DNA from 4 places in the Bradyrhizobium sp. UFLA03-84 genome. Region 2 is predicted to be linked to each of the others. Evidence: riboswitches for the same ligand, from Rfam matches in the RefSeq annotation. Region 2 holds a riboswitch; each other region holds the start of a gene.
What was found. A riboswitch is a leader RNA that binds a small molecule or an ion and turns the genes downstream of it on or off. The one in region 2 is predicted to bind cobalamin.

Region 1: linked by a shared signal. The riboswitch ahead of CK489_RS01870 (TonB-dependent receptor) and the one ahead of CK489_RS10905 (TonB-dependent receptor) in region 2 are both predicted to bind cobalamin.
Region 3: linked by a shared signal. The riboswitch ahead of CK489_RS16375 (ribonucleoside-diphosphate reductase subunit alpha) and the one ahead of CK489_RS10905 (TonB-dependent receptor) in region 2 are both predicted to bind cobalamin.
Region 4: linked by a shared signal. The riboswitch ahead of CK489_RS23025 (DUF1636 family protein) and the one ahead of CK489_RS10905 (TonB-dependent receptor) in region 2 are both predicted to bind cobalamin.

The regions. Positions count from the first base shown of each region.
Region 1 is NZ_NSJY01000003.1:394,188-399,959, reverse strand. Features, by position in the region: gene CK489_RS01880 (amidohydrolase family protein) at 1-653, shown strand, start outside; gene CK489_RS01875 (CobW family GTP-binding protein) at 655-1,581, shown strand; cobalamin riboswitch at 1,678-1,873, shown strand; gene CK489_RS01870 (TonB-dependent receptor) at 1,980-4,259, shown strand; gene CK489_RS01865 (PepSY-associated transmembrane domain-containing protein) at 4,262-5,772, shown strand, end outside.
Region 2 is NZ_NSJY01000009.1:173,826-179,597, reverse strand. Features, by position in the region: gene CK489_RS10925 (MBL fold metallo-hydrolase) at 1-397, shown strand, start outside; gene CK489_RS10920 (ABC transporter substrate-binding protein) at 502-1,332, opposite strand; gene CK489_RS10915 (ABC transporter ATP-binding protein) at 1,335-2,108, opposite strand; gene CK489_RS10910 (FecCD family ABC transporter permease) at 2,105-3,148, opposite strand; cobalamin riboswitch at 3,261-3,458, shown strand; gene CK489_RS10905 (TonB-dependent receptor) at 3,618-5,772, shown strand, end outside.
Region 3 is NZ_NSJY01000013.1:479,036-484,807, reverse strand. Features, by position in the region: partial or broken gene CK489_RS42285 (IS5 family transposase) at 1-500, shown strand, start outside; partial or broken gene CK489_RS16380 (ribonucleotide-diphosphate reductase subunit beta) at 513-1,562, opposite strand; gene CK489_RS16375 (ribonucleoside-diphosphate reductase subunit alpha) at 1,553-3,379, opposite strand; cobalamin riboswitch at 3,589-3,800, opposite strand; partial or broken gene CK489_RS16370 (IS6 family transposase) at 3,970-4,666, shown strand; partial or broken gene CK489_RS16365 (class I SAM-dependent methyltransferase) at 4,862-5,772, opposite strand, start outside.
Region 4 is NZ_NSJY01000014.1:291,911-297,682, forward strand. Features, by position in the region: gene cobD (threonine-phosphate decarboxylase CobD) at 1-269, shown strand, start outside; gene CK489_RS23015 (cobyric acid synthase) at 323-1,771, opposite strand; gene cobO (cob(I)yrinic acid a,c-diamide adenosyltransferase) at 1,784-2,437, opposite strand; cobalamin riboswitch at 2,474-2,688, shown strand; gene CK489_RS23025 (DUF1636 family protein) at 2,783-3,157, shown strand; gene cobW (cobalamin biosynthesis protein CobW) at 3,154-4,188, shown strand; gene cobN (cobaltochelatase subunit CobN) at 4,188-5,772, shown strand, end outside.

The DNA.
Region 1 (5,772 bases), on a different contig from region 2:
TCAGCGATCCCAAATTCGAGGAGCGCAACGGCCTCGGCTACGATTCGGTGCAGCGTGTGACCGACGGTCACCGCTTCGGCAGCCGTGAGGAGCTGCTGGCGGCGCAGGCCGAGGAGCCCTCGACGCTGGTGCTCTGGCATGTGCTCGACATCGAGAACAACGCGCATCATCGCGATCTGCTCGACATGGCGGTGCTGTATCCGGGCGGTGCGATTGCCTCCGACGCGATGCCGTGGACACTGTCGGATGGCCGGCCCTACACCGGCGACGCCTGGCCGCTGCCGGACGACGCCACTTCGCATCCGCGCTCGGCCGGCTGCTTCACGCGTTTCATCCGCGAATGGGTGCGCGAGCGCAAGAAGGTGTCGCTGCTCGAGGGCATCCGCAAATGCGCGCTGATCCCGGCCGAGATCCTGTCGGCGAGCACGCCGGCAATGCGTGCCAAAGGTAGATTGCAGGCGGGCGCCGATGCCGATGTCGTCGTGTTCGACTACGAGACGCTGAGCGATCGCGCGACCTTCTCGGCGATGAACCGTCCGGCGGAAGGCGTGCGGCACCTCGTGGTCAGCGGCCAGCCGCTGATCAATGACGGCGTGCTCGATGTCGCGGCGCGGCCCGGCCGGCCGGTGCGCCGGCCCGTCATCGGGGGCTGACGTGCCGGTCCCGATCCTGCTGGTCGCGGGCTTCCTCGGGGCGGGCAAGACCACGGTCGTCAACCATCTGCTGGCGCATGCGCAAGGCAAGCGCATCGCCGCCGTGGTCAACGATTTCGGTGCGATCAACATCGACGCGGAGTTGATCGCCGGCGCCAGTGATGGCGTGGTCAGTCTGAGCAACGGCTGCATCTGCTGCACGCTGGAGGGCGATCTGCTGCGCACGCTTGCAACCTTGTTGCGGCGTGATCCGCGTCCCGAGTTCATCGTGATCGAGACCAGCGGCATCGCCGATCCCGCCGACATCGTCCGCAACCTGATGGATCCGGTGATCTGGAAGGAGGCGCCGCTGGAGACGGTGCTCTGCGTCGTCGACGCGACGCAGCCGGTGGCGATGCTGGATGACGCGCTGCTGCGCTCGCAGTTGCGGGCGGCGGATGTGGTGGCGCTGAGCAAGGTGGATCTCGCCGATGCAGCCGCCTGCGCCGCGATCCGCGCCGCCGTGCGAACGGTGCGGCCGGCGGCGGTGATTGTCGATGCCTTGCATGGCGAAGTGCCAACGGAATTGCTGTTTCCGGCCGATCTCGATCATGTGCCGGCGCCGCGCGAGGCCGCGCCGCGACGGCCGGCAGCTGATCGCTTCGAGACGCTGAGCTGGACCTCGGAGCGGCCGGTGCGGCTGCCGCGCCTGCAACAGGCGATCGGCAAACTGGCGCTGAAGCTGGCGCGGGCGAAGGGATTGTTCGAAACGGTGGAGCAGCCCGGGCGGCTGACGGTATTTCAACTCGCCGGCGGACGCGCGACGCTGGCTGCCGGCGGCGTACCAGCGCCCGGCGTGCCGCGTACGCGAATCGTATTCATCGCCGAGATGGGTGCGCTCTCGCGCGCCGAGATTGATGCGATCATGGAGCATTGCGTCGAGACTTAGTGAGGTAAGCCCGCACTCTTTGTGACGTCGCGGCCACGTACATCGGCAAAGCATGTGTGCGACAATCGCATCGAATTGACAGCTCTGCGTCCGCCACCTATCGTTTTTCTCGACGGTTCCCTTCGGGGATCAAAAGGGAATGCGGTGCGAGGGTAACCCCAATGCCGCAGCTGTCCCCGCAACTGTAAACGGCGAGCCTTTCGTCAATTTGCCACTGGGCCATCAGGCCCGGGAAGGCGTCGACAGGCGATGACCCGTGAGCCAGGAGACCTGCCGTCAGTCGTGGTCACACGCGAGCACATCGGGCGGGGGCGTCCTGGTGGGATCGGAGCACTGCCTTTTGGGCAATGCGCCAGTCCGCGTTCGCGGTGACGTGCCACGTTACCGCGAGTCGTTTCATGTCCTCGTCTCCCTCCGTTGCGCGCAACTGGCGCCTCGGTCTCGTCTGCTCCCTGTCATCGTTGCTGCTGCCGGCTGAGGCTTCGGCACAAACAGCTCCACCCACCACGCTCGATCCGATCGAGGTCGCCCCCTCGACATCCGCAAAGTTCAAACCCGCTGCGCGAAGCAGCAACAGCGCGGCGGCGCCGCGACGCGCCAGATCGGCGACGGTCGCCGCAGCCGGCGGCGCGCCGCGTGCCGCAGCGTCAGGCGCATCGGGGCCGGCATCGCCGACACTCAATGCAACGACGCAGGGCGGCACCGGCAGCCGCCTCAATCTGACGCCGCTGCAGACGCCGGCCAGCGTCGAGATCATCACGGCGCAGACCATCGCCGAACGCGGTCAGCACAATGTGCTCGATGCCGTCACCCAGAACGCGGCCGGCTTCATCGCCACGCCGGCGCCCGGCAATGGCGGGCTGTCGTTCAGCACCCGCGGTTTTGCCGGCAGCAACTCGGTGATGACGCTGTATGACGGCACGCGCTTCTATATCGGCTCCGGCACGCTGACGTTCCCTTACGACACCTGGTCGACGCAGCGCATCGAAGTGCTGCGCGGCCCGGCCTCGGTGCTGTACGGCGAAGGCGCGATCGGCGGCGTCATCAACGTGATCCCGAAGAAGCCGTTAGCCACGCCGTACAACGAGGCCGAGGTCTCGCTCGACAGCAACATGACGCGGCGGCTCTCGGTGGACTCTACTGGTCCGATCAATCCCAATGTGTCGTACCGCATCAACGCCACCGGCAACATGTCGGACGGCTGGGTCGATCGCGACACGACCTCGAATGCAGCGGTCTCGGCCGCCGTGCGCGTGCAGGCGTCGGACAATCTCGCCTTCACGCTGTCCGAGGACTATGGCGATCGCAGCCCGTCACGCTACTTCGGCACGCCGTTGCTCAACGGCTCGATCCAGGACGCGCTGCGCTTCAAGAGCTACAACGCATCCGACAGCGCGATCCGCTACCAGGACAGCTGGACCCAGTTCAAGACCGAATGGGATGTCGCCGACGGCATCAAGGTCAACAACACGCTCTACTATCTGACCAGCGAGCGGCACTGGCGCGACATCGAAAACTACACCTTCAATCCGAAGACCCAGCTGATCGATCGCTCCAGCTATATCGAGATCTTCCACGACCAGAAGCAGCTCGGCAACCGGATGGATACGACCTTCAGCGGTCACGTGTTCGGCCTTGCGAACCAGTTCGTTGCCGGGTTCGACGTCAACCGGATCGATTTCACCCACACCAACAACTCGCCCTATGGCGGCGCGTCGTCGGTCAACCCTTACGTGTTCGATCCAGGGTCGTTCTTTGCGACGACCACGGCGACCACGCCGGGCTTCAACGCGATCGTCAATCAATACGCGCTGTTCGCAGAGGATCGGCTGTCGCTGACCGATCAGTTGTCTGTTGTCACCGGCGTCAGGTACGATCGTCCGGAGGTCGATCGCACCGATTACAAGACGCCGTCAAACAGCTTTGAGACCACGCTGTCGGGAACGAGCTGGCGCACCGGCCTCGTTTACGAGCCGATCAAGAACCTCGCGTTCTATGGTCAGTACGCGGTCGGCGTCGATCCGGTCAGCAATCTGATCTCACTGTCGACCTCGCAGAAGACCTTCCAGCTCGCGACGGGCAAGCAGACCGAGATCGGGGTCAAACAGTCGTTCTGGGGCGGCCGCGGCGAGTGGACGCTGGCGGGCTACGATATCGTCAAGACCGGGCTGACGATTCCTGATCCAGCCAATCCCGGCACCGGCTTGGCGCTGCAGATCGGCCAGCAATCTTCCCGCGGGGTCGAGGCGTCGGTCGGGCTTGCGCTGGATTACGGCTGGCGCATCGACGCCAATCTGGCGCTGCTGCGCGCCCGATATGACAACAACAGCCAGCTGGTCGGCGGCAAGATCGTCAGCTATGCCGGCAATGTTCCGGTCAACGTACCGCAGCAGGTCTCGAACGTCTGGCTGACCTGGGATTTCGCACCGAACTGGTCTGCCTATGGTGGCGTGCAGATCGTCGGCGCGATGTACTCCGATCTCGCCAACACCCAGTTGCGGCCGGGCTACAATGTGGTCAATGGCGGCATCAAGTGGAAGCCGGATGGTCGCACCACGGTCGCGTTCCGGGTCTACAATCTGTTCGACAAGGTCTACGCGGTGACCTCGAACGGCACGGGGCAGTGGCTGCTCGGCATGCCGCGCACCGCGGAACTGTCCCTCAACGTGAAGTTCTGACGATGCGCAAGGCTCTGATCCGGCGAGCGCGGCGATGGCTCTATGTCGTCCATCGCTGGATCGGCATCGCGACGTGCCTCCTGTTCGCGATGTGGTTCATCTCCGGCCTCGTCATGATGTACGTGGCGTTTCCGCGCCTCACCGACGGCGAGCGCCTCGCTGCGCTCCCGGTCCTTCTCTGGAACAAGGTGCAGATCTCACCGGATCGCGCGATGGCGATTGCGGGCGCGGAGCTTTATCCGCGCGACCTGCGCCTCGCGATGATGGACGAGACGCCGGTCTATCGCGTGATCGGCTGGAACGGCACCGCCGTCACCATCTCGGCGATCGATGGCCGGATCATCGACGGCATCACGGCCGATCAGGCGCTCGCCGTCGTCCGCCATCATCCGCGCGCGGTGCAGCCGCGGCTGCTCGACACCGTGACGCGCGATCAATGGTCGGTCACGGCGCGGTTCGATCCGCTGCGGCCGCTTTATCTGATCGGCCTTGGTGATGCCGACGGCACCGAGCTCTATGTCTCGTCGCGCAGCGGCGAGATCGCGCTCGACACCACGCGGCGGGAACGGGTCTGGAACTGGCTCGGATCGATCCCGCACTGGATCTATCCGACGGTGCTGCGCAAGGACGGGCCGCTGTGGCGGGATGTGGTGCTGTGGATCTCGGGCGTGTGTCTGGTGGTCGCCGTCACCGGCTTCTGGATCGGCATCCTCCGCCTGCGGCTGACGCGTCGTTACGCTGATGGCGGCGTCTCGCCCTATCGCGGCTGGATGGCCTGGCATCATATTGCCGGCCTCGTCGGCGGCATCTTCGTCCTCACCTGGATGTTCAGCGGCTGGCTGTCGCTCAATCCCGGCGGGGCGTTCGCCGGGCGCGGCCTCACGCGCGAGATCGCGGTCGGTTACAGCGGCCACGATACGCCCGATATCGTCGCGCACTTGCAGTCTCCGCCGCCGATACCGGCGGTGGAGGCGCGCTTCGTCTGGATCGGCGGACGCGCTCTGATGGTGCTCGATGACGGCAACGCCCACCGCAGCCTCGCCGATCCCGCAACCGGTGCGCCCGCGGCTCTCTCGCGCGACGAGATCATCGCGGCGGCCCGACGCGCGGTGCCGGGCGTTGCGATGACATCGGCGCATCAGCTCGATGAGCCGGATGCCTATTGGTACACACTGCACCATCAGCGCGAGCTCCCGGTGCTGCGGATCGGCTTCGACGATCCCGCCCACACCTGGCTGCACATCTCTCCGGTCACCGCCGAGATCCTCGACCGCAGCGACGACAGCCGACGATCCTATCGCTGGCTGTTCAACGCGCTGCATAGCCTCGACGTCCCGTTGCTGCTGCGCATCTGGCCAGCGCGCGACGTCGTGGTGTGGCTGCTGTCCGTGGTCGGCACGGTCGTCTCGATCAGCGGTATCGTGATCGGATGGCGCCGGCTGCGGCGGAAGATGCGGCCGGAGCAGAAGCGCAAGCGTCGTGAGAAGCAGACCTATAACGAGAACAGCGCCTT
Region 2 (5,772 bases):
CGTCGCGGTGCCCGCCAACATGCATGTCGGCCTGCACCAGGACGAACTCACCAAGGAAGGCCTCGCGCTCAACGCGCGCGACGCCATCGCGAGCCTCGGCCGGCCCGATATCCTCCTGGTCGATCTGCGCGAGAGCGGCGAGCGGGCCAAGCACGGTACGCTCGCGGGCGCCATGCACGCTCCCTATCCGCAGATTTGCGCCACGCTGCAGCCCGGCGGCATGTTGCGTGAAGTGGCAGCTGCGACCGGCCGCCGCGTCGTGTTCTTCTGCGCCTTCGGCGAGCGCTCGGCGATGGCCGTGGCCGCCGCCAAGAAAGCCGGACTGACCAACACCGCCCATATCGAAGGCGGCATCGATGCCTGGAAGAAGGCCGGTGGGCCGGTGGTGATGGGATAGGTCACTCGCCGTCATTGCGAGCGAAGCGAAGCCATCCATTCCTCCGCTTGCGGAAGCATTGATTGCTTCGTCGCTGTCGCTCCTCGCAATGACGATGGCAACACCTACTTCGTCACGCGCTGCAATTCTTCCGTCAGCCGATCCAACGCATCCGCCAGCATCACGCCGCCGCAGACGGTGAGCCGCTCGGGCAGAACGATGCGCCTGCTCTCCGGATAGAAGCGCTCCAGCGCCGGATGCAGCAGGAAGGCGCGGCCTTCATCCTCGGCACGATCGCCGGCCTCCGACACCAGGATGAAATCCGGCCGCAGCTTGACGATCGCCTCCAGCGACGCAAACCCGCCCGCGCCGAGGCCGAGCTCGCCGGCCGCATTGGTCAGTCCCGTCGCCGTCAGCAACGAGCTGATCAAGCTGCTGTCACCGGAGACAAAGCCACGCCGCTCCACCGGCAGCACGCGATAATGATGCGTGCTCGCCTCCGCCCGCGCACGGGCGATCGCCGCATCGAGGCGCGCGATCTCGGCCTTGGCGCGGTCCGGATGCTGCAGCACATCGCCCATTGCGCGGATCTGGTCCCTCACCTCGTCCAGCGTGCGCGGCACGGTGAATTCGACCAGATGCAACCCGTGGGCCTTGAGCAAGTCGCGGGTCGCGCGCTTGTCGAACAGGCTGACGACGACGAGATCGGGCTTGAGCGGCAGCACATCCTCGGCCCCGCCGGACAGGCGCGGATAGTTTCGCGCCTTTTCGGCGGCCCAGGATTGCCAGGCGTCGCGCGAGAAGCGGCTGAGACCGAGGATCTGGTCCGGATCGGCCAGCGACAGCACGAGTTGGTCGCTGCACACATTCATCGAGACGATGCGCGGTCCGGCGGCGAACGCGGCACCACAGCAAATCAACCATGCCGCGGCGGCCAAGGCTGCGAGACGCCGCATCATCACACGTCCGCCCACGGCACGATAACGGCCTCGCGCCGGAATTCGGCGCGATAGGCACTGACCCGGAACACGCTGGCGAGCACCGCTTCCGACAATGCCTCAGCGGGCGCGCCCTGTGCCGCCAGCCGCCCCTCCGACAGCACCAGCACATGATCGGCAAAGCGCGCGGCGAGCCCGAGATCGTGGGTCACCACGAGCACAAGCACCCCGGTGTCGGCGACATTGCGCAGCTTCTGCATCACGTCGATCTGGTGGCGTGGATCGAGCGATGCAGTCGGCTCATCGGCCAGGATCACCGGCGCCTCCACCGCGAGCACCCTGGCCAGCGCGACGCGGCTGCGCTCGCCGCCGGACAGCTCGGTGACGCGGCGATCGCCGAATTCGATGACGTCGACCGCTTGCATCGCCCGCAGCACCGCTTCCACATCCCTCGGCGACAGCCGCCCCGGGTCGGTGGCGCCATGCGGATAGCGGCCGAGCGCGACGATGTCGCGCGCCGGCAGCGGCCAGTGCACCATGTGCCCCTGCGGCAGATAGGCAAAGCGCTTCGCGCGCTCGCGCAGCGGCAGCGACCCCAGCGCATCGCCGCCGATCCGGATCTCACCGTCCGACGGGATCAGCCCGGCAAGCGCGCGCAGCAGCGTGGTCTTGCCTGCACCGTTCGGGCCGACCAGCGCAACCAGGTGACCTGATGCCAGCGACAGCGAAATATCATGCAGCACCTCGCGATGGCCGAGCGTTGCATGGAGACCGCCGGCGGTGAGCAAGATCATGCCACGCCTCCGCCGAGCGCGCGGCGCTCGCGCATGATGAGGTAAAGGAAGAACGGCACGCCGATGATCGAGGTCAGCACGCCGACCTTGATGTCCGAAGTCGAGGGGATGATCCGCACCGCGATATCGGCGGCGAGCAGCAGCGCCGAGCCGGTGAACGCGCTCGGCACCAGGAGCCGCGCCGGATCGTGGCCGATCAACGGTCGCATCAGGTGCGGCGCGACCAGTCCGATGAAACCGATCGAGCCTGTCACCGCGACCGCGCCGCCGACGCCGAGCGCAACGCCCGTGATGACGAAGAGCCGCAGCCGTCCGACATTGACGCCGAGGCTCTGCGCGGCCTCCTCGCCGAGCGTCAGCGCACGGAACGCGCTCGCCTGGCTGAGCAGGATAGCGGCGCCCGCAACGATGAAGGGCAACGCCAGCGCCACATGCTGGAAGCTGCGATCCTCCAGCGAACCGAGCAGCCAGAACGCGATCTCCAGCACCACGAACGGATTGCTGGAGAGGTTCATCACCAGCGCCGTGGCGGCTCCCGCAAAGCTCGAGATCGCAAGCCCCGCGAGGATCAGGATCAACAGCCCGGCATTGCGGCCGGCGATCGCGAGCAGCGCGAACACCGAGCCGAAGGCCGCGATGATCGCCGCCACCGGCAGCGCGTAGGAGCGCACATCGGCGAGGCCGAGCGCAATCACCAGCACCGCGCCGAACGCCGCCGATTGCGGCGCGCCGAACAGCGATGGCGAAGCCAGCGGATTGCGCAGCAGGCCCTGCAGCGCCGCGCCCGATAGCCCGAGAATGCCGCCGATGGCGAACGCCAGGATGGTGCGCGGCAGGCGGATCTCGCGCACGATCACCTGCGCGACGTCGCTGCCGCCGCCGAACAGCGCCTCGATCACCGCAAGCGGCGACAACCGCACCGGTCCGACACCGAGCGAGATCACCAGCAGCAGGACCACGAGCGCGAGCAGCGCCGCGGTGGCGCTCCACCGGCGCCGCGCCGCGACCTCGGCCGCCAAGGCAAAATCCTGCACGCTCATTGGACCCATGCTCTTACAGCGATCGCCGTGGCAGACAAGCGACACTCGACAAAAACCGTGGCCGTGTGGTCATTGCCCGACTTCCGCCGGATTGACTTTGCTGCGCGGCCGAACCCTAGATGAACATGACGGTTCTTTGATGAGATGAAAAGGGAATGCGGTGCGGGGAAACTTCCCCAAGGCCGCGGCTGCCCCCGCAACTGTATGCGGTGAATCCTTCGTCAGATGCCACTGGGAAACTCGGTCCTGGGAAGGCGACGAAGGGTAACGACCCGCGAGCCAGGAGACCTGCCGTCAGCCGTGGTCACACGCGAGGATGCCGGTCGGGGAGTACAGGCATGAGCTTCACCTGATGCTGCAAGCACATGGTGAGACTGGTTCGCGGTGACGTGCCACTGACGTTGCCGAGGTCTCGCCTATGTTCCTCTTCCCGTCCCGTCGGCGCCGCGCGTTTCTGCTCGCGTCGACGATGATCGTGCCGACAATCATCGTCTCGACCGCGCAGGCGCAGCAGGCGCCCGCTCCCGATCAGCTGCCCGCGATCGAAGTCACCAAACCGGGCGACCAGAATGTTACGCGCGCCAAGCCGGCGGCTGACGAAACGCCGGCGCCACGGCGCCCGGCGCCGGGTACCACCCAGAGCAACGACACGGGCAGCGGAAGCGGATCGGGCACGACCGGGGCCGGCCTCGCCACCGGAGCAGGCGGCGCGGATGACGGCCGCCAGTTCGCCGGGATCGTCGGCTCCTCCTCGACCGTGATCACCGCCGACGACATCGCGCATTCGCCGGTGCAGTCGTTGCCCGAGATTCTCGCGCAGGTGCCGGGCGTGCAGCTGCAATCGCTCTACGGCGGACCGAACGGCGCCAAGACCTCGGTCGACCTCCGTGGCTTCGGCGCGTTCGCCTCCGACAATACCCTGTTCCTGCTCAATGGCCGCCGCCTCAACGATGTCGACAAGGCCGGGTTCGACCTCACCACGATCCCGCTCGATTCGATCGCGCGCATCGAGATCGTCAGAGGCAACAGCGGCGCGGTGCTCTATGGCGACAACGCGGTGGGCGGTGTGGTCAACATCATCACCAAGACCGGCGCCGGCGGTCCGCCGGCCACGATCCGGGCCGAAGGTGGGTTCGGTTCCTTCAACACCCGCATGGCGGCCGTGTCCGCGGCGCTCAATTCCGGACCCTGGTCCACATCGTTCTACGGCAACGGCATCAAGTCCGACGGCTACCGTGTCAACAACGCGCTCGACCAGCGCAGCGCGGTCGGCAACGTCAACTACAACACGTCGGACCTGTCCGCCTTCCTCACCGTCACCGGCAGCGACCAGAAACTCGGCCTGCCCGGCGGGCGGCTGGTCGATCCGTCGATCGGCGTCAACGAGCTGCTCACCGATCGCCGCGGCGCGGCGACACCGTTCGACTATGCCAACCAGCAGACATCAAGCGTCACGGCCGGCTTCACCAAGACGCTGACCAACGGCGTCGACCTCATCGTCGATGGCGGCTGGCGGCAGCGCGAGACGCAAAGCGGCTTCTTCGGCGCCGTGCCGACCATCAGCTTCGCCTCGACCTATAACGATGCGGCGCTGCAGACTTGGTCGCTGACGCCGCGGCTCAGCGTCAAGAACGTCGCGTTCGGAATGCCGTCGACAATCCTGACCGGCATCGACTATTACGATTCGACGTTCCGCGAGGCGCGCGGCGCCTATCAGGGCGTCGACCCCTTCCACATCTACAATATCGATCAGCAGACCGTCGCCGGCTACTGGCAACACACGCTCGGCCTGCTGCCGACGACCGACTTCTCCTACGGCGCGCGCGTTCAGAACACCAGCGTCTCGGCGCGCGACCGCTACGACCCGAACGCGCCGTTCGCGTTCGATACCCAGGCGGCTCCGCTCGACAGCAACGAGACGCAGTACGCGGCTCATGTCGGCGTCGAGCATCGCTTCACCGACACGTTCTCGGTGTTCGGCCGCGCCGCCCGCGCCTTCCGCACCCCCGATGTCGATGAGCGCGTCGCATCCGGCCCGTCTTTCGACCCGGTGACGTTTGCTCCGATCCCGCAGAACTTCCAGCTCAAGACCCAGACGTCAGAGGACATCGAGGGCGGCTTTCGGGTCAAGACCAATCTGTTTCAGGTCGAGACCAGCGTCTATCTGATGGACCTCGAGAACGAGATCCATTTCAACCCGGTGCTGTTCTACAACGTCAACCTCGATCCGACCCGCCGCTACGGCTCAGAGAGCAGCGCCTCGCTCAAGGTCAGCGACACCGTGACCCTGCGCGGCGGCATGGCGATCACCCGCGCCGTCTTCCGCGAAGGCATGTGGGCCGGCAACGACGTGCCGCTGGTGTCGCGCTATACCGGCAACATCGGTGTGACCTGGAATATCTGGCAGAACTATCTGGTGTTCGACGCCACGGTGCGGGCCTGGAGCTCGCGCATCATGGACAACGATCAGGGCAACACGCAGAGCCGGATTCCCGGCAACGCCACCGCCGATTTGAAGCTGAGCGGGCAGGTTGACCGCTTCTTCTGGTCGCTCAGCGTGAACAATTTGTTCAACGCGCTGTACTACGACTACGCCATCGCGAGCTCGTTCACGGCCGGCCGCT
Region 3 (5,772 bases), on a different contig from region 2:
GGATCTTTGCCACCCTGGCGGCGGAAGGACCGAAGCCAGAGCGCATCATGATCGATTCCACGCATCTGAAGGCGCACCGAACGGCTGCGAGCCTCCTAAAAAAGGGGTTCTTTCCCGCTGCATCGGCCGCACGAAAGGCGGGTTGAATTCCAAGCTCCATGTCGTCTGCAACGACATTGGCAAGCCGCCGCTCGTCATGCTGCTCTCGGAAGGCCAGATGAGCGACCACAAGGGCGCTCGCCTGATGCTCGAAGCCCTGCCCCCCGCCTCGGCGTTGATCGCAGATCGCGGCTACGACTCCAACTGGTTCCGGGCCGCCCTGAAGGCCAAAGGCATGGACGCCTGCATCCCGCCGACCAGAAACCGCAAGCAGCCGCTCGCCTACGACAAAGGTCTCTATCGCTCCCGTCACAAGATCGAAAATCTATTCGCCAAACTCAAAGATTGGCGACGCCACCCGCTACGACCGATGCGCTCACACCTTCTTCTCGGCTACGGCCGAAAACCGCCCACACCCCATCTTCGCCGTCCCAGCTGCCGCGGCTCGCCGCCTTGGAGTACTCCGTGGCGCGCTGCTCGAAGAAATTGGCGTGCTCGACGCCATTGAGAATCTCAACGAGCCACGGCAGCGGATGCGCCTTGAGCTGCGTGAATCCGCCCTCCTTAGCCTCGAAGAAGCCGAAGACCGGGGCAATCCGGAGCTGGCTAAGTCGCCAGTCGGCCACATAGCGGACGTAGGCGTGGATCTGCTCAGGCAGCATTCCCTCGATCTTGCCGAGGCCAAAGGCGAGATCGACGAAGTTCTCCTCCAGCTTCACCATGGTCTTTGCGACGTCGACGATGTCATCGCGGACGGAGCGCGTCACCGCGCCGGTTTCACTGTGCCATTCGTGAAATAGCTTGATGATGCCCTCGCAGTGGAGACTCTCGTCGCGCACCGACCAGCTTACGATTTGTCCCATGCCATTCATCTTGTTATGACGCGGGAAGTTGAGCAGCATGGCGAAGCTCGCGAACAACGCCATGCCTTCGGTGAAGGCGCCGAACATCGCCAGGGTGCGGGCGACATCAGCCACGGTATGGACGCCGAACTCGTGCATGTAGTCCGCCTTGGCGCGCATCTCCGCATAGCCGCGGAATGCCTCGAACTCGGTCTTTGGCATGCCGAGCGTCTTGAGCAGAAGCGCATAGGCGTCGATGTGGACCGTCTCCATGTTGGTGAAGGCGGCCATCATCATCTGGACGGTGAGTGGCTGGAAGATCGGGATGTAGCGCTTGAGATAGTTGTCGCCGACCTCGATGTCCGACTGAGTGAAGAAACGGAAGATCTGGGTGAGCAGCGCGCGCTCGTTGGCCGTGACGCGGTCCGACGCCCAGTCTTTCAGGTCGGCGCCGAGCGACACCTCCTCGCCCATCCAGTGGGTCTGCTGCTGGCGCTTCCAGAACTCGTAAGCCCAGGCGTAGCGATCGACGTCATAGCTGCCGGTCGAGTCAAGCAGGCCGATCCGCCCCTTGCCGATCAGCGTGCGCGGATCGACGGACGAGAGATCGATCACTGACATGCGAGGCACTCCTCATAGTCGGCACGCTGCGGCTGTGGCGCCTCGTCGCGGTCGGCGATCTTGCCGGCGAACGCCGCGCGCGAGATCGATTTTGAGCGGCAGTAATAGAGGCTCTTCACCCCACGCTCCCATGCCGTCCAGTGCAGCATGTGGAGGTCCCACTTATCGACGTCGGCCGGCAAATAGAGGTTGATCGACTGGCTCTGGCAGATGAACGCGGCACGGTCGGCGGCAAGCTCGACGATCCAGCGCTGATCGATCTCGAAGGCGGTGCGAAAGATCGCTTTCTCGTGCTCCGACAGGATGTCGAGATGGGCGACCGACCCCTCGTGCGCGATGATCGACTGCCAGGTCGCCGAGGTATCGGCGCCCTTGGCGGTCAGCACCTTGGCGAGATGCGGATTACGCACCGAGATGGCGCCCGACAATGTCTTGTGGGTGTAGATGTTGGCCGGGATCGGCTCGATGCAGGCGCTGGTGCCGCCGCAGATGATGCTGATCGAGGCGGTCGGAGCGATCGCGATCTTGTGGCTGAAGCGCGCCATCACGCCGCGTTCCAGGGCATCCGGGCACGGGCCACGCTCGCGAGCGAGCGCCACGGATGCCGCGTCGGCATCGCGACGGATTTTTCGGAACATGTTCAGATTGAACGACTTGGCCAAGACACTCTCCATCGGAATGCCCTTGGCCTGGAGAAACGAGTGGAAGCCCATGACGCCGAGGCCGACGGAGCGCGCGCGCAGGGCGGCGTAGCGGGCACGCTTCATCCCGCCTGGTGCCACCGTGATGAAGTGGGTGAGCACGTTGTCGAGGAAGCGCATGACGTCCTCGATGAAGCCGGGCTCCTCATTCCACTGGTCCCAGGTCTCGAGGTTGAGCGACGACAGGCAGCACACCGCGGTGCGCTCCTCGTCCCGATGATCGACACCGGTCGGCAGGGTAATTTCGCTGCATAGGTTGGAGGTCGAGACCTTGAGGCCGAGCTCGCGCTGGTGCTTGGGGAGCGCGCGGTTCACGGTGTCGATGAACAAGAGATAAGGCTCGCCGGTCTGCAGCCGGTTCTCAAGGATGCGTTGCCACAGCTGGCGGGCGTCGGTCTCGCGGATGACCTCGTTAGTCTTCGGGCTGCGCAGAGCGAACGCGGTGCCGGCGCCTACGGCACGCATGAACTCGTCGGTGACGTTGATGCCGTGATGGAGGTTAAGGCTCTTGCGGTTGAAGTCGCCAGACGCCTTGCGGATCTCGAGGAACTCCTCGATCTCGGGATGGTGGATATCGAGATAGACGGCCGCCGAGCCGCGCCGCAACGAGCCCTGGCTGATCGCCAGCGTCAGGCCGTCCATGACGTGGATGAACGGGATGATGCCCGAGGTAACGCCGCCCTTCACCTTCTCGCCGATCGAGCGAACATTGCCCCAGTAGGTGCCGATGCCGCCGCCGTAGGAGGCAAGCCAGACGTTCTCGTTCCAAGTGCCGACGATGCCTTCGAGCGAGTCCGACACCGAGTTAAGGAAGCACGAGATCGGCAGGCCGCGCGTGGTGCCGCCGTTGGAAAGCACCGGTGTGGCCGGCATGAACCACAGTCGAGACATCGCATCATAGAGACGTTGGGCATGCGCAACATCGTCCGCGAAGGCGCAAGACACCCGCGCGAACATGTCCTGGAGGCTTTCGCCGGCGAGCAGATAACGGTCTGTCAGCGTCAGCTTGCCAAACGACGTCAGCAGGTCGTCGCGCGACCGATCGAGCGTAAGGTCGGACGGCTTTGGCGATGGCGCGAGGGGCCACGGTAGCGGAGCCGGCGATGGCGTCGGCACAAGACACAGTTCAGGCGCGGTAGGCGTTGCCTGCGCTGGCCGCGCCCGCACACTCGGCGGGTCAACGAGATGACCATGCTGATCGAAATCGTAAGACGGCGACATCGGCAACCCTGCGATGTTTGGGGCTGGGGCCGCGCGGACGACTTGCAAGGAGACCGGGAAAATGTCCCCGGCTGCAAGCGACCCACCGGGGCACCCCGCCCGAGGACGTTCGTTCTGTCGCGGCAGGTCTCCTGGCTCGCGTGTCGCTGCGGCTGTCGGCCTTCCCGGCGCTGTCGCCAGTGACCATGATGACAACCGCTCGTCGCTTACAGTTGCGGGGGCAGCCTCGGAATAGCCATTGTCGGCGCACCGGGTTCCCTCTTAGCTTCCATCGCACGAGATGTGGGAATGGAAGACCGTGACATGTCTACATATAGGCGCGACTCGCCGAGGTTCGTCAAGCCTTGTGCTGAGGGAGATCAAGATTCAGAAGGCAAAAGGGCACCGTCAAGTTAACGAATTGGAGCCGCCGAGGCAGTAGACAACCGGCATGCCAACCGTCCGGGACCGCTCTTTTTCGCCGTCATTGCTTCCCGCCGGAAGCAATCAGGCTATGCCGTTTGGTCGTATTAGCTTGCGCATGGTCGAGGAAATGCTGGCGGTGTGTGGCATTGGCGTGACCTATGAAACCGTGGGCCACTGGGGAAGGAAATTCGGCAAAGCGTTCTCCGATCGGATCCGCCAGCGCGCTCCCGCTCGCGGCGACTAATGGCATCTGGACGAAATCGTTATCTCGCTCGCGGGCGAACAACATTGGCTCCGGCGCGCTGTCGACTAGAATGGCTTCATCTCGACGTCGTGATCCAGCGCTGAAGGGACTCGCACGCCGCGCAGCAGCTCGTGAAGAAGCTCTTGAAATCCGCCGGTACGCCGCCGCGCGTGATGATCACGGACAAGCTCCGTTCGTACGGCGCTGCGAGGGGGAACCTGGGCTTTCACGTCGAACATCGTCAGCACAAAGCTCCCAACAATCGGGCCGAGAATTCTCATCAGGCCGACGCGGCGACGCGAGCGGGTCATGAAGCGTTTCAAATCGTCCCGCCAAGCTCAACGGTTTCTGTCAGTTCACGATCAGGTCGCGAAGCTTTTCAACATCCCCTACCCCGGAGCCGTCGCTGCCGACTTCCGTCGTGCTTTCTCGCGAGCGAGCCTTTACGACTTGGCGCGAGATCTCCACGACAAGCGCTATCGCCGAATCTCGACCCTCTGAGAATCCCCTTCTTCGGCTCAGCGGTCGATTAAGTTGACGATGCCAGCCTCGATCTCGACATACGGCACGGAAACAGGTGGATTCGAAATCGGCAATGCTGTCATGAGCACGGCTTCTCTCTAGCCTGCCGACCGGACCGAACGTAACCGTTCAGGGAGCTAGGGTGATCCACTTAGGTGCACAGATCCCTGGATCACACCCACGGCTATCTTCGGAACGCGAACCTGTCACGGCTCCAGCGCGACCTGCAAGCCCTTGCTGCCCTCAACATAAACGTAATGGGGCCCGATCGGCCGCCCCCTGCCGCTGGCGACGGTGACAATTTCTTCCAGAGGCGTGGCGCGCATCCGCCTCAGGGCGTGACAAGATCAGATCGGCGTGAAACAGCCCTTCTGATTCAAGACCAGTAGCATCGACGCCAAGAGCCGCCAAGCTGGCCAAACAACTTTCAAACTCGTCAGCATCGCGGAAGCGACGCTGGATAAACGTCGCGCCCGCAAGACGTTCTGTCACAAGGCCACGCCTCGCGAACGTCGCGGCCAAGGAATCAAATGGGAACATTCGTAGGACGAAGGAGATGATCCATAGACGCTCATCTGTCGCATCGAGAATTTTGCTGAACGTTTTCTCGGTAACATAGCCGATGCAACCCGTAGACATGATAACATCCGTGGAGCGGATAATGCGCGCGCTGTCCGTCGATAGCGCCTCCTTTTCAAGGTCAGCGACAATGCCCTGCTCCAGGAGACCAACATCCGTTGCATAGCTGATCGCCGGTGCCGACATATCGAGGCCGATAAACCGCGCCGAACCGACATCAGGCCAAGCTGCATAAAAATTTCGATCGAGATGCACCAGGGTCTCAGAACTGATCGCCCTCATCTCGCGCCGGGCGTAGCGGTGACGCAAGCCCCCAAAGGTCAGTGGAAACCGATGCACCGCTGCGTTGATGCCGTATGAACAGCCAACATCAAGCACGACCGGCTTAAGGCCGGTTGCCGAAGCTTTCGCTGTCAGAATTTGGCGCACAACCGGCTCAGCTACGTCCGGGATCATATAATCCAAGTCTCCCAGGACAGAGAAATATGCCCTCGGATCATCCAAAGCATAAATATCATCGAAGATAGCTTTAGACCGA
Region 4 (5,772 bases), on a different contig from region 2:
ATCGCGACTGGGCGAGGGCAACGATCGCGCGTTTGGCGGACGACTGCGTCAGGCTCGACGCAGCGGCACAATCGCGCGGCTGGACGCCGGTCGGCGGCACGCCGCTGTTCCGGCTCTACGAGACCGGCGATGCACTCGCCGCGCAAGAGACGCTTGCCCGCGGCCAGATCTGGTCGCGCGTCTTCCAGCAGAAGCCGGGATGGCTGCGCCTCGGTCTGCCCGGCAATGAGGTTGAATGGTCCCGCCTCTCGGCCGCCTTGTCGCGCTGATTTCTTGACGCGTTTTCTTCACGCGAACCGGTGTCCACTTCGCTCGAAACGCTTTAGCGTGCCAGCGCGAGCAGGCCTGCGACATCGAGATGGGTCTCGATGTGCTCGGCAAGCGCGTCGAGCGCGCTCTCGACCCTGGCGCCGTACGGCTGATCCGCCGCTGGAATATCGAGCTGCGCAAGGAATGCCTTGCGGAATTCGTCTGACGTGAACAGGCCGTGCAGATAACTGCCGTGAACCCGCCCGTCGCCGGAAATGGCACCTTCAGCGACGCCGTCGAGCCGTGCAAAAGGCCGGGCGCGATCCGGACCGTCGGTGCGGCCGATATGGATCTCGTAGGCGCTGATCGGCTGACCGGTCGCAGCGTGCACGGCGCTGACGCGGGTCAGCGTCTTCTGCTCGGTCATGGTGGTGGTGACATCGAGCAGGCCGAGGCCGCGCGTCTCGCCGGCGGGGCCTTCGATCCCGTCGGGATCGGTGACGCTCTGCCCAAGCATCTGGTATCCGCCGCACAGGCCGAGGACATGGCCGCCGCGGCGATGATGCGCCACGAGATCGATATCCCAGCCCTGCGCGCGCAGGAAGGCGAGGTCGCCGCGGGTCGATTTCGAGCCGGGCAGGATGACGAGCCTGGCATCACCGGGGATGGCTTCACCGGGACGCACCATCACGAGATCGACACCGGGTTCGAGCTTGAGCGGATCGAGATCGTCGAAATTGGCGATCCGTGACAGTGCCAGAAACGCGATCTTGCACCGGCCGGGCTTGCGGGCGTCGGCGAGCCCGAGTGCGTCTTCGGCAGGTAACTCGCCGGCGCGAGCGAACCAGGGCAGCACGCCGAAGCCGCGCCAGGCGGTGCGGGCTTCGATCAGGCGGTAGCCGTCGTCGAACAGCGAGGGATCACCGCGGAACTTGTTGATGACGAAGCCGTGGACCATTGCGGCATCGTCGGGATCGACCACCGTCTTGATGCCGACGAGCTGCGCGATCACGCCGCCGCGGTCGATGTCGCCGACCAGCACCACGGGCACGTCAGCCCTGCGCGCAAAGCCCATATTGGCGATGTCGGACCTCCGCAGGTTGACCTCGGCGGGACTGCCGGCGCCTTCGACCAGCACGAGGTCGGCACGCGCCTTCAGCCGCTCGAAACTCTCCAGCACTGCGCCCATCAGCTGTGGCTTCATGCCGGCATATTCGCGCGCGCGGGCGGTGGCGATCCGCTTGCCCTGCACGATGACCTGGGCGCCGACATCGGTTTCGGGTTTCAGCAACACCGGGTTCATGTCGGTGTGGGGCTCGACGCCGGCGGCCAGCGCCTGCAAGGCCTGCGCGCGTCCGATCTCGCCGCCGTCGACGGTCACGGCGGCATTGTTCGACATGTTCTGCGGCTTGAACGGCAGCACGCGCAGGCCGCGCCGCGTGGCGGCGCGCGCGAGGCCGGCGACGATGAGCGACTTGCCCACGTCCGAGCCGGCTCCCTGGATCATCAATGCGCGCGCCATGGCGTTCGGCTCTTAGAACTCGACGCCCGGCTGGGCCTTGATGCCGGAGCGGAACGGATGCTTCACCAGTGTCATCTCGGTGACGAGGTCGGCGATCTCGATCAACTCGTCCTTGGCGTTGCGACCGGTGAGCACGACATGCGTCATCGGCGGCTTGGACGTGGTCAGGAAGTCGACGACGTCGGCGATCGCGAGATAGTCGTAGCGAAGCGCGATGTTGATCTCGTCGAGCACCACCATGCGCAGGTTCTCGTCTGCGATCAGCTGCTTGGCCTTTTCCCAGCCGGCTTGCGCCGCCGCGATGTCGCGGGCGCGATCCTGCGTCTCCCAGGTAAAGCCTTCCCCCATCGCGTGGAATTGACAGAGATCGCCGAAATGCCCGGTGAGCAGGCGGCGCTCGCCGGTATCCCAGGCCCCCTTGATGAACTGCACCACGGCGCAGGGAAAGCCGTGCGCCACGCAGCGCATGATCATGCCGAAGGCGGAGGACGATTTTCCTTTGCCGGCGCCGGTATGAACGATGATCAGGCCTTTTTCGCCGCTCTTGGTCGCCATGATGCGATCCCTGGCAGCCTTCTTTTTCGCCATCTTGTCGGCGTGGCGCGCGTCCAGCGATGGGTCGGTGCCGACGGCGCCGTCCTCAGCGTCGTTTCCATCAGAAATCATCACGTTCCTTCGGCTTGACAAGTGCGAGGCTTGGACGAATGGTGGGCCCGCGTTGGTTCCTGTCCTACGACAGGCGAACAGGGAATGCGATAGGGCTGAGACCGCAAGGTCGGCCTGAAACGCAGCCGCCCCCGCGACCGTGACCGGAGAGATGCCCAAGCCACTGATTCCGTAAGGAGTCGGGAAGGTGGGCATCAAAGGAGAAATCCTACTCCGCAAGCCGGGAGACCTGCCAGCGCAGCATGTTGTGAGACCGGCGGACGGGGTGTTCCGCGACGGGGAACGGACCGATGCAAGATCGGTTCGTGTGCCTCATCGCTTCCCGCTGTCAATCCAGGAAGGCCGATGAGCGTTACTCTTCATGTCTGTATCACCTGTCGCGCCGGCCAAACGCTGGCGGAAGGTGAAGTCGCGCCCGGTGCGCGTCTGCATGCCGCGCTTGTCGAGGCCGGTGTGCCCGACGATGTCAATCTGGTTCCCGTCGAATGCCTGTCGGCTTGCAGCCAGGGCTGCTCGGTTGCGCTCAGCGCGCCCGGCCGGTGGTCCTATGTCTACGGGCGCCTGTCCGAAGCCAATGCCAGGGATGTGATCGCCGGTGCCTCCGCCTACGCATCGGCGCCCGACGGCATCGTGCCGTGGCGCAGCCGCCCGGAAATCTTCCGCAAGCAATCGCTTGCCCGCATTCCACCTCTTCCCGTCGTGCCGGAGGCCGCAGAATGACTACACTCGCCAAGGTTCCGGTCACCGTCGTGACCGGCTTTCTCGGGTCCGGCAAGACGACGCTGATCCAGCACCTGATCCGCAATGCCAACGGCAAGAAGCTTGCGGTGCTGGTGAACGAATTCGGCAGCGAAGGCGTCGACGGCGACATCCTGAAATCCTGCGCCGATGCCAATTGCCCGACCGAGAACATCGTTGAACTCGCCAATGGCTGCATCTGCTGCACCGTCGCCGACGATTTCATCCCGGCGATGGAGCAGTTGCTGGCACGGCCTGTGAAGCCCGATCACATCGTGATCGAGACATCGGGCCTCGCGCTGCCGAAGCCGCTGCTCAAGGCGTTCGACTGGCCCGAAATCCGTTCGCGGATCACCGTCGACGGCGTGATCGCGCTGGCCGATGCAGAGGCCGTTGCCGCCGGCCGCTTTGCGCCGGATCCGGCTGCGGTGGATGCGCAGCGTGCTGCCGACGACAATCTCGACCACGAGACGCCGCTGTCCGAAGTGTTCGAAGACCAGATCGCCTGCGCCGACATCGTGCTGCTGACCAAGGCCGATCTCGCCGGATCGGAAGGCATCAGCGCGGCCAAGGCGGTGATCGCGGCCGAGATGCCGCGCGAGGTGCCGATGTTGCCCGTCGTCGACGGCGCCATCGACGCGCGCGTGATCCTCGGGCTTGGCGCCGCGGCCGAAAATGACCTCGCATCGCGTCCCTCTCATCACGACGGCGAAGAAGAGCACGAGCACGACGACTTCAATTCGGTAGTGATCGATCTTCCGGAGATTGTCGACATTGACGCGCTGGTCGCCTCGATCAAGGGGCTGGCGCGCGAGCAGAACGTGCTGCGCGCCAAGGGCTATATTGCGGTCGAAGGCAAGCCGATGCGGTTGCTGGTGCAGTCGGTCGGCGAGCGGGTGCGGCATCAGTTCGACATGCCCTGGGGCGTGCGGACGCGACAGTCCAAGCTCGTCGTGATCGGCGAACACGGTGATATCGATGAAGCCGCCATCAGGGCCCGGCTTGGTGTCTGATGCACGTCATCTTCCGCGAGAGCCGCGGCCTTGAGGAGACCGCGACACCAAGAGACCTCGGCCAGGATCCGGCCGATCTCGTGGTGTTGTCGTTTTCCGACAGCGATCTCGCGGCGTTCGCGGCCGGCTGGCGGCGCGGCCGCGCCACGTTGCCGTCGCTGCGGCTCGCCAATCTCGCGGAGCTGCGCCATCCGCTGTCGGTCGATACTTATATCGAGCGGACGCTGTCGCATGCGCGCGGCATCCTGGTGCGACTGATCGGCGGCGAACCCTATTGGTCCTACGGGCTGTCAGCGGTACATCGGCTGGCCAAGGAGCGCGGCATCGCCCTGGTGGTGCTGCCGGCGGATGGCCGCGATGATCTGCGGCTGGATGAGTTTTCGACGCTGCCGGTCTCGACGCTGCGCCGTCTGAAGGTGCTGTGCGACAAGGGCGGCCCCGTGGCCGCGCAGGCCGTGATCGCACAACTGGCGCTGGCGTCCGGACTCTATGCCGGACCTGTGGTCGGCGAGATCGATCTGCCCGAGATCGGCGTCTACGATTCCCGACTTGGCGCCGTCGCATCGCTGCCGCCACCGGATGGTCGGCCGCGGGTGCTGGTGACCTTCTATCGCTCGTATCTGGCGGTCGGCGACACCGCGCCGGTCGACGCATTGACCGATGCGTTGCGCGCGAAGGGTTTTGATGCCCACGGTGTCTTCGTCACCTCGTTGAAGGCGGCAGGCGTCGCCGGCTGGCTGCGCGCGCAGTTCGCACCATGTCCCCCGGCCGCCATCGTCAACGCGACCGCGTTCTCCGCGGCCGCTGACGACGGCACGACGCCGTTCGATGCCGTGTCGTGCCCGGTGTTCCAGGTTGGCCTGTCCACCGCGCGGCGCGAGGATTGGGCTCTGTCGCTGCGTGGTCTCTCGCCCGGCGATCTCGCCATGCATGTGGTGTTGCCGGAAGTCGATGGCCGCCTCTTCGCCGGCGTCGTGAGCTTCAAGTCAGCAGGCGAGCGCGATCCCGATCTGCAATTCGCGCATCTTGCGCATCGGCCGGACGCCGAGCGCGTCGCGGCGATTGCCGCGCGCGTCGCAGCCTGGCACCGGCTTGCCGGCAAGCCGGCGCAGGACAAGCAGCTTGCGCTGGTGCTCTCGAACTATCCTGGCCGCCCGCACCAGATCGCGCATGCCGTTGGCCTTGATGCGCTTGCTTCGGTGGAGACGTTGCTTGCCGATCTCGCGGCTGCAGGTTTTGCTCTCGCGCCGGCAGAGTCGCTGGGCGACGCGCTCTTGTGCCGGAAACTGGCCTGGGGCGTGGCCGAGTATCGCGCGGCAATGGCCAGCATTCCGCAGCAGCTCCAGGACGATCTTGCGCGCACATGGGGTGCCCCGGAAAGCGATCCCGATTGCCGCGACGGTGCGTTTCATTTCGCGGCGATCCGGTGCGGCAGGTCGATCATTGCCGTTCAGCCGGAGCGCGGCGAGGCCGGTCATCGCGATGCCGATTATCACGATCTCTCGCGCGCGCCGCGCCATGGCTATGTCGCGTTCTATCTGTGGCTTCGGCAGCAGGGCTTCGATGCCGTCGTCCACATGGGTG